DNA from 4 places in the Halomonas sp. AOP43-A1-21 genome. Region 3 is predicted to be linked to each of the others. Evidence: riboswitches for the same ligand, from Rfam matches in the RefSeq annotation. Region 3 holds a riboswitch; each other region holds the start of a gene.

Region 1 (2,181 bases), on a different contig from region 3:
CCCACCAGTGGCTCCAGTGATCAAGAGACGCCGACTCATACGCGCAGCACCATAGCGCTGGCGCTTATGCCTGCCGCCGTGCCCAGCAGTAAAAGATAATCACCCCGCTTGACCGCACCAGTGGTCAGCGCATGCGCAAGCACAGTGGGAATAGAGGCAGCAATCTGGTTGCCGGTGGTGGCAAAGATATTGATCACACGCTCACTGCGCGGTGCAAATAGCCGCCGCACATGCTCGACGCCCGGCGCGCTAGCTTGATGGCAGACCACACAGCTCAGCTCGTCGCGGGTGATATTAGCCTGCGCCAGGGCTTTATCGATGACGCCAGGTAGCGTCTTGGCAGATGCCTTGAAAATTCCGAAGGCATCCATTTTGAAGTAAGCACCTTCCTTCAACGCCTCGAAGCCCTCTTCGATGCGCAGCCTGGTGCCGCCCGCGCGTAGCTGGGCAAGGCCATGGTGTGCCCCATAGGTGACCGATGCACTTCCATATAGCCCCTGCTGCTGATCGTCGCTTGCTTCGATCGCCAACGCCGCTGCGCCATCGCCAAAAATAGCGCGCGTTTTGGGATCATTGGGGTTTAACCCCGCCGAGGCGATATCGCTGGCGAACAGGAGTATCCGCTTCCAGCGCCCACAGGCAATGCCCATAGCAGCCACGTCCAGCGCGGCTATAAAGGAGAGGCAGGTCTGATTGACATCGAAACTGGGTACGCCAGAGTACCCAAGACCAAGATGATACTGCACCAGAGCGGCCGTAGAGGGAATGGGCTGCTCCATCACACCACACCCGCCGATGATCACATCAGGCAGCTTTTCACCCCACCCTGCCTTAGCCAGTGCCTCTCGGGCTGCGCTGGCTGCCATCATAGAGGTAGTTTCATCACTGCCAGCGACGTGGCGAACAGCAATGCCAAACTGGCGCTCGGTCCAGCCGGGAGCAAAGCCCTGCTCATGATCAAGGGTAAGGGAGGTAAGTTGATATTTGGGTCGGTAACTACCCCATCCCACAATGGCAAAATCGCTAGTCATCGGTTTCCGTCTACTCAGTTCGCTGACCTACTTTAAACCGTACTTTCGTCTAAAAGCGACAAAGCTACTCATAAAATTAGCCCGCACTAAATGACTTGATTCCATCTCAGTGCTGAACCAAACTGCTTTTAGCGCAGCCTGTGGCTGTGCGTAACGCTTGACGGGGTGCCGGTAACGCCGGCTGAGATGGTGCCGATTCAATAGCACTGATCCCGTTGAACCTGATCTGGTTAGGACCAGCGTAGGGATCAAGCGACATGCAGATATTACAGGCAAATATCGTTCTGCCCCTGTCTCTCCCCGCTTGTCCTCCCTACTCGCTCTATAGGGAGAACACTCATGGCTAAAACGACTCACTTTCTTGCCGAAACCGCCGAGGTAGATGCTGCGGCTATTACTCCGCTGCCCGGCTCGCGCAAGATGTATCTTGAAGGCTCACGCCCGGATATCCGCGTGCCGTTTCGTGAAATCACGTTATCGCCCACCAAGACCACCGGCATTGATGAGGAAAACCCGCCGCTGCTGGTGTATGACACTTCCGGCCCCTACACCGACCCCGCAGCACAGATCGACCTGCGCCAGGGCCTGCCAGAACTTCGCCGGGCGTGGATTGAGGAACGCGGGGATACCGAATTTCTGGAGGGGCTGTCATCGGAGTACGGCAAGCGCCGCGCCAACGACCCGACCCTTGCCCAACTGCGCTTCGATTTAAAACGCACGCCGCGCCGGGCACTCTCTACAAAGGACGGGCGGCCTGGGAATGTCACCCAGTTGCACTACGCCCGCCAGGGCATCGTCACCCCGGAAATGGAATTTATCGCCCTGCGCGAGAACCAGCGCCGCCAAGCGCTGGGCGATGCCGAGGTGGAGCGAATCTTGGGCCACCAGCATCGCGGCCAGAGCTTCGGCGCCAGTATTCCGGAGGAGATTACGCCAGAGTTTGTGCGCGATGAAGTCGCTCGCGGCCGGGCGATTATCCCCAACAACATCAACCATCCGGAAAGTGAGCCGATGATTATTGGGCGTAACTTCCTGGTCAAGATCAACGGTAACCTGGGCAACTCGGCGGTCACCTCGTCGATTGAAGAGGAAGTCGACAAGATGACCTGGGGCATCCGTTGGGGCGCAGATACCATCATGGATCTCTCCA
Region 2 (2,181 bases), on a different contig from region 3:
CTCCCGGCTCAAGCGCTGAAAGGATCATGTTCCATAACGCGGGAAAATGCGTAGGCTCGCAGAACGGTAGGCTTAGCCCCGCATGGATCAGGGCTGGGTAATTCAGCTTTCAGTGTTTCAACTCGCGCAATGGCGTTGGGCTCTTTGTCGATAGCCAACACCTTCCAACCCGACTTCAGCAGTAGCGCGGTTTCGATGCCGCCTCCGCAGCCTAAATCGATAGCATGGCCGTTGCCTTTGGGTAAGCATTCCTCCCCCAAAGCGCGTCGTAATAGCGGCGAGGTGGCTCGCATCTGATTGGCGCAATAGAAGGCTTCCCAACCCGTCTTGTTATCAGTAGTCAATGGCGGTACTTCCTGATTGCATTATGCTTTAATGATGAGTGTTGATAGACATAATCAATTCAAATTAACACGTAGCACCCTCCTCCGCTCTCTTGCATCTCCCCCACTCGCCTCCTACACTGCGCTGGATACTGCTTGACGGGGTGCCGGTGAATCCGGCTGAGATGGCGTAGGGCATGCTCTTTTAGAGCGCCAAGCGCTGGTCCCGCTGAACCTGATCCGGCTAATGCGCTGTTGCTTACATAAGTTTGCAGCGCGGGTACCGGCGTAGGGATCAAGCGATGGCGCCGGCTAGCTCTCTCATGATCGCAAGCCACCCTCCGCGCCATTTCCTCGATCTTTTCGCCTGCCCTTCGGATCACTACTCTGGAGGATGTATGGGTTACTGCTTTACCGATCTCACCACCGCTTGCCAGGACGACTGGCGCGCTTATATCGAGCACGACTTCGTGCAAAAGCTTGGCAACGCTACGCTGCCTGAAGCGTCATTTCGCCACTACCTGAAGCAGGATTACCTGTTTTTGATTCATTTCGCCCGTGCCTATGCCTTGGCCGCTTATAAAAGCCCCACCCTTGCCGACTTGCGCCAGGCTCATGAAGGTATGAAAGCCATCGTGGATGTGGAGCTTGGGCTGCATATCGGCTTTTGCCGCGAATGGGGTATTTCGGAAGAGGAGCTTGCCGAGCTGCCCGAAGCGCGGGCGACCCTGGCCTATACCCGCTACGTGCTGGATACCGGCAATCGTGGTGATCTGCTCGACCTACACGTGGCGCTTGCGCCTTGCCTGGTGGGTTACGGTGAAATTGCCAACTGGCTCAACGCCCAGGGCACTACGGTGCGCGGTGGGGATAACGCGTATGACGCCTGGATTGCCATGTACGAAGGCGAGGAGTTTCAAGACGCAATGCGCGCCGAGCTTGAATGGCTGGACGCACGCTTGGCCGACGTCACCCCTGCTCGCTTTAATGAGCTCAGCAAAATTTTCCGCGATGCAACCCGTCTGGAAATCGACTTCTGGCAAATGGGGCTGACGCTGGCCGAATAGTCGCAACGCGTGCCCTCTTTAAAGCATTACCTTCACGGCCGGGTCTTCCCCTTTGGGCAGCGTCTCGCCCATCCAGAGGTGGTGCAAGCGAGTTTTCAGGATATCGCCTGGGCCTGAGATGAATTTTGGCTGACCAAAGTGACTCATCACCTCGTGCTGACGTTCCAGGGCTTTGCGGTCCTGGGCAACGACTGGGGCCAGAAACAGACGAATGGCAGCCTGTTTGAGCCAGCCAGGCGCCATTCCGTTAGGCGTTGAAAAACAGGCAAAGGGCGTAAAGGTGTCCTTGGTTGCCGGCGTAAAAATCGCCGTGACGCAGAGCGTCAGTTGCGTATCACCTTCCCAGCGCGCCTGCACCGTGGTGGGCGGGTAGTAGCGCGAGACGCTGTGCGAGCGGTCGCGCTCGAGAAACCGTGACATCAGGCCCGTATCAGGCTGGGTCTGCTCAATTTTCATATCTATTCCGTTGCCATGGCTGGTAACAATGAGTTCCACGGGCAAACGCTTATCACGGCGACGGATAAAGCCGTGATGCAGGTGATTGGTATGGAAGGGGTCCATCACGTTTTCGATGGCATCGAAGGCGCGCCCCCGCCAAGTGCCCTGCTGCCACCAGAAGTGATCCAGCGCCGGATTGCCTAGATCCGGTGGGAATGCTGGTTCAGCGGGCGCGGCATCCGAGAGCGCGACAAAAATCCCTCCATGACGCTCCAGTACCCGCAATGGCGTTGCCGCCAGGCGCGCATCGCAGGCGGTTTCGACCTGACATCCCGGCACCTCGGCGCAACGTC
Region 3 (2,181 bases):
CCAAACCCCTGAGGCTCGGCATTGCCATCGTGGTAGGCAAAGTCTTCCTGGCTCTCAGTGCCCCAGTTATGGGTAAGCTCTAAAAGGCCCTTCTGGCCGAAGGTCCAGGCGGTACGCGCCTGAGTATCTTCCGGCACCTGATCGCTGGCTTCCAGATTGGCTAAGAAGTAGAGCGAAAACTGCATCTCTTCGAAATCCAGCCGACGCAGTACCTGCATACCAAATACCTGCGAGTAAAAAGCCAGCGACCGTTCAGGGTCTTTCGCCCGCAGCATTGTATGGTTTAAACGGAAACCTTGGGTCTGCGGAGCAACGGGTGCAACGCCTGGATACTGCTCGCCTTCAAAACTCATCTTAGGATCCTTACGAATTTTGCTGCTAAATGATTCGATTTAGCAGTTATCTTTGACAAAACTGACACCGTGTACAAGCCTATAGTTAAACGCAACCATCGCTTGATGAAACTGTGGTTACACACCATGTGGGCAGGATACCGATTATTCTAGCCCTGACACTCTGGAGGCGACATGTCGCGTGATCTAAATGTGCTGGGCGAACCCCTGACGCCTTGCTGCCATTCACCCAAAACGGGCTTTTACCGCGATGGTTTTTGCCGTGTGGGTCCTGAAGATGTAGGGATCCATGCCATCTGCGCGATTATGACAGAGGAGTTCCTTGCCTACTCTCTGGCGCAGGGCAATGATTTAAGCACGCCTAAACCCCAGTTTGGTTTTCCCGGCCTATCACCCGGTGATCGCTGGTGTTTATGCGCCAGCCGTTGGCAGCAGGCGGCTAACGTGGGGGTGGCGCCGCCGGTCATTTTATCCGGAACGCATGAGAAAGCGCTTGAAGTAACCACCCTGAACATTCTGCGCCAACACGCCCTGGATTTGGTTTATTAGTGCCTTGCGGCTGTCGAGAATAACCGTAGTAAATGACTGTCGTGAAGAACTGTTGTGAAGAACTGTTTTGAAGAACTGCATGAACGACGGCAACTGCTTTAGACGTCACTGATGCTTTACACCTCCTCCCCAGGCTAGGATAGTAGCCCTACCGACAGGGGCGCTTGAGATCATCGAGCTGAGACGCACCCTTTGAACCTGAACCGGATAATACCGGCGTAGGAAGTCGCGGTGTCGTTTCGCACCCGATCTACGCTGTGAGGTGGCTATGACATCACTCCCGCTTGGCGAGGCTCTCTTCGCCGTGCAACGCACGACACCGCTGGTGCACTGTATTACCAATTTTGTGGCAATGAACAGCACCGCTAACTGCCTGTTAGCGGTGGGCGCCTCCCCCGCCATGCTGCATGCCGTCGAGGAAGTTGCCGAATTTACCCGCTTGGCCGGGGCGCTCTCGATCAATATTGGCACGCCTTCGCCAACCTGGGCCGAGGGCATGCAGCAGGCGACGAAGGCAGCGCAGGAAAATAACACCCCGTGGGTATTTGATCCGGTTGCCGTGGGCGCTACACGCTACCGGCAAACTCTTTCCCAGCAGTTGCTGGCGTTTTCACCCAGCGTGATTCGGGGCAACGCTTCAGAAATTATCGCGCTGACGGGCCTGACCCACCAGGGTCGAGGCGTCGATGCCACGGCTTCAATCGACGAGGCGCGTGACGCCGCTATTATCCTGGCTAACCGGCAAGGCTGTATTGTCGCCATGACCGGCGAGCATGACTTCGTGACCGATGGCACCCAGCACTGGCGGCTAACCGGCGGGCATTCGTTAATGCCACGTGTAACTACTCTTGGCTGTGCATTGAGCGCCACCGTAGCGGCATTTATCGCCACCCGGCCTGAAACACCGTTAGTGGCGACCGTGGCGGCACTGGCAAGCTTTGGCGTGGCAGGCGAGCGCGCAGGAGCGCTGGCAACCGGCCCCGGCAGCTTCCAAGTGGCGCTTCTGGATGCGCTTTATCAACTGACGCCAAGCGATCTTGATACGTTCACCGGCCTGGAGAAAGGTTAAATGCACTTTGATCTTTCGCTCTATCTGGTGACGGATGCCCGCTTATGCCAACCCTATGGCCTTGAGCGCACGGTCGTTGAAGCCGTCGAGGGTGGCGTAAGCTTTGTTCAGCTGCGTGATAAGCAGGCAAGCGATGCCGATATGATTAAGCAGGCTAAACGCCTCAAGGCCGCCCTGGCCGGTAGCAGTGTGCCGCTGGTGATTAATGAC
Region 4 (2,181 bases), on a different contig from region 3:
GGTATAGAGTGTCTTAAAAGTCCTGCAGCAGGTTGAAGCTTTCCTCAAGCAGCTTTTCAATGGGGTTAAGCTGGCTCTCATGCAGAACCAGTAGCGAGGGCGACGCTTTTACCTGCCCGCTAAGCGGCACCAACAGTGCAAACTCACCCTCTTCCAGATGAAACTCATGGATTTCACGGGGGCCGTGCGGAGTTTTGCACTGTGAGCAGCGGTAGACATCGTCTTCCCCATATACCAAGCGGTGATACATTTTAAACAGCGTATAAAGGGCGAGCCCGCCTTCAAAGGCGGGCCAGCTTGCTGGCATTGTGCGTATATCATCGGCAAGCATTTGCCCTTCAGCTTTGGCGTCGGCGATAGCATGGGCGAGAGGGTCTGCTAGAACGGTCGGGTTTTCTGACGGGAGAGGGACATTTTGTTGCGCGGCCTTCTCAAAGTATTTTACAACCCGCTTAAAATCAGCCAGATCATGCAAAGCGTAGTCGGCATGCTGTAGGTCGTCTGGTTCAAAACCACCGTTTTCCCAGCCATGAATGACGCGAAGCGTCATGTCACCGCGTGCCATCGGTCGCGCCAACAGCATATAAAGCATTACACGAACGTGAAGCTGGCGCTCATCGGTGTTGTTTTCAAATGCACGATAAGGATCAGCAAATAGAGTATGGAGCCGACCTTGGGTATGCTCTTTGGCTTCGGTATACGACATGGCAATTTCCTATGCGCGCGCCATAGGTATATTCACACGGCGCTTTTGGCATTGATGGTTGTTATGGCGCGAACGGCAGTAAGCCAGTTTTATGCGGCAACGCCGCTATGCAGGTAATACTCCAAATTTTTATTAGTTTAAGCAACGTTGTAGCGAATGAATAGGAGAAGTAAGCCCTTTTCATTCTAGCTATTTAGCGCATAGCATACATAGCCGCAGGCGCGAGTGGGGAACATTGTCACTCAGTTTTGACGGTTCGTTGAATTTCAATCAGGATACGCTCTCAATTCACTGTCGCCAGGGGAGCCACATTGTGTGGCTGAGAATGCTGTTGCAGACCCTGGAACCTGATCCGGTTAGAACCGGCGGAGGAAGTGCGACATGCCATACCTAACGTCAGCCATGCTAGGCGCGGCGCTCTGCTGCTTTGCATTTTTAGGCTTTAAAGCCCGTGGGCGAAAAGGCTCACTAGATGACTATGTCACCGCGCGAAACTCACAAACCAGCACTACGCTAGGGCTCTCTTTTGTTGCCTCTGGGATGGGGGCATGGATATTATTTGCGCCGCCAGAAATTGGCGCCTTTGCCGGCCCGTTGGCACTGGCAGGTTACGCTCTTGGCTCTTCGCTTCCGTTTATCGTCCTTGGCCTCTATGGGCCGGCTATTCGCCGCGCTTTGCCCGAGGGACGCAGCATCGCGGAGTTTGCCGACGCTTGCTATGGCCGGGGCGTTCGCCACTGGGTAACGCTGGTTTCGGTGGTATACATGGCGTGTTTTTTGGCCGCTGAATTAACCGCCATTGGGGCGATTACGTCACTGCTATCTGACGTGCCGCCGAACTGGGTGATCATTGGCGTTACCCTCGCTACACTACTTTACACGGTAAGCGGCGGGCTGCGCGCAAGCCTTGCGACCGACCGCTGGCAGGCGTGGCTACTGGTTGCCCTGTTGATGATCGTTTCAAGCGTCACCCTGTGGCACCTGCCCGCAATGCCCAGTGGTGCGGTGCTGCCCTCCATTCCCACATCCAGTGCACTTAGTGTGTCGTTAACGCTGGTGATTGCGGTCACTGCGGCCAACCTGTTTCACCAGGGCTATTGGCAGCGAGTATGGGCTGCGCGTGATAATCAAAGCCTGGGGCGGGGCGCCTGGATGGGCGGAATTGCCACGGTGATCATCGTAATGGTGATTGGCGGTTTGGGCATGGTGGCGGCCATGAGTGGAATAGCGCTTGGTGAGCCCCCGATGCCTTTTTTTGCGCTATTGAATAACGTGCCCTCTTGGGTAGCCATGGTAGCCCTGGTGCTGGCGGTCACGCTGGTGGCATCGAGTGTGGATACGCTGCAAAGTGGTATTGCCTCGCTGATTGTGTCGCGCAGCGAAAAGCCTGGTGTTTCCATCACTCTCACGCGTTGGATGACCGTCTTACTTATGGTGCCGGTGGTGATTGTCGCGCTTCAGGGGTTGTCGATCCT

Evidence for each region. Region 3 has a riboswitch for thiamine pyrophosphate ahead of thiM (hydroxyethylthiazole kinase). Riboswitches for the same ligand answer to the same signal wherever they lie in the genome.
Region 1: it holds a riboswitch for thiamine pyrophosphate, as region 3 does, so the genes downstream of both, thiC (phosphomethylpyrimidine synthase ThiC) here and thiM (hydroxyethylthiazole kinase) in region 3, are expected to answer to the same signal.
Region 2: it holds a riboswitch for thiamine pyrophosphate, as region 3 does, so the genes downstream of both, tenA (thiaminase II) here and thiM (hydroxyethylthiazole kinase) in region 3, are expected to answer to the same signal.
Region 4: it holds a riboswitch for thiamine pyrophosphate, as region 3 does, so the genes downstream of both, ACT3R7_RS13200 (SLC5/6 family protein) here and thiM (hydroxyethylthiazole kinase) in region 3, are expected to answer to the same signal.

Annotation. Positions count from the first base shown of each region.
Region 1 is NZ_JBQSWC010000038.1:8,131-10,311, forward strand. It holds gene ACT3R7_RS17810 (NAD-dependent epimerase/dehydratase family protein) at 1-39, opposite strand, end outside; gene ACT3R7_RS17815 (3-oxoacyl-[acyl-carrier-protein] synthase III C-terminal domain-containing protein) at 36-1,031, opposite strand; TPP riboswitch at 1,183-1,296, shown strand; gene thiC (phosphomethylpyrimidine synthase ThiC) at 1,371-2,181, shown strand, end outside.
Region 2 is NZ_JBQSWC010000038.1:1,521-3,701, forward strand. It holds gene ACT3R7_RS17780 (methyltransferase domain-containing protein) at 9-344, opposite strand; TPP riboswitch at 474-635, shown strand; gene tenA (thiaminase II) at 722-1,390, shown strand; gene ACT3R7_RS17790 (Rieske 2Fe-2S domain-containing protein) at 1,409-2,181, opposite strand, start outside.
Region 3 is NZ_JBQSWC010000017.1:44,191-46,371, reverse strand. It holds gene gloA (lactoylglutathione lyase) at 1-353, opposite strand, end outside; gene ACT3R7_RS11040 (DUF2237 family protein) at 528-902, shown strand; TPP riboswitch at 1,049-1,144, shown strand; gene thiM (hydroxyethylthiazole kinase) at 1,171-1,971, shown strand; gene thiE (thiamine phosphate synthase) at 1,972-2,181, shown strand, end outside.
Region 4 is NZ_JBQSWC010000022.1:44,181-46,361, reverse strand. It holds gene ACT3R7_RS13205 (hypothetical protein) at 14-706, opposite strand; TPP riboswitch at 996-1,098, shown strand; gene ACT3R7_RS13200 (SLC5/6 family protein) at 1,088-2,181, shown strand, end outside.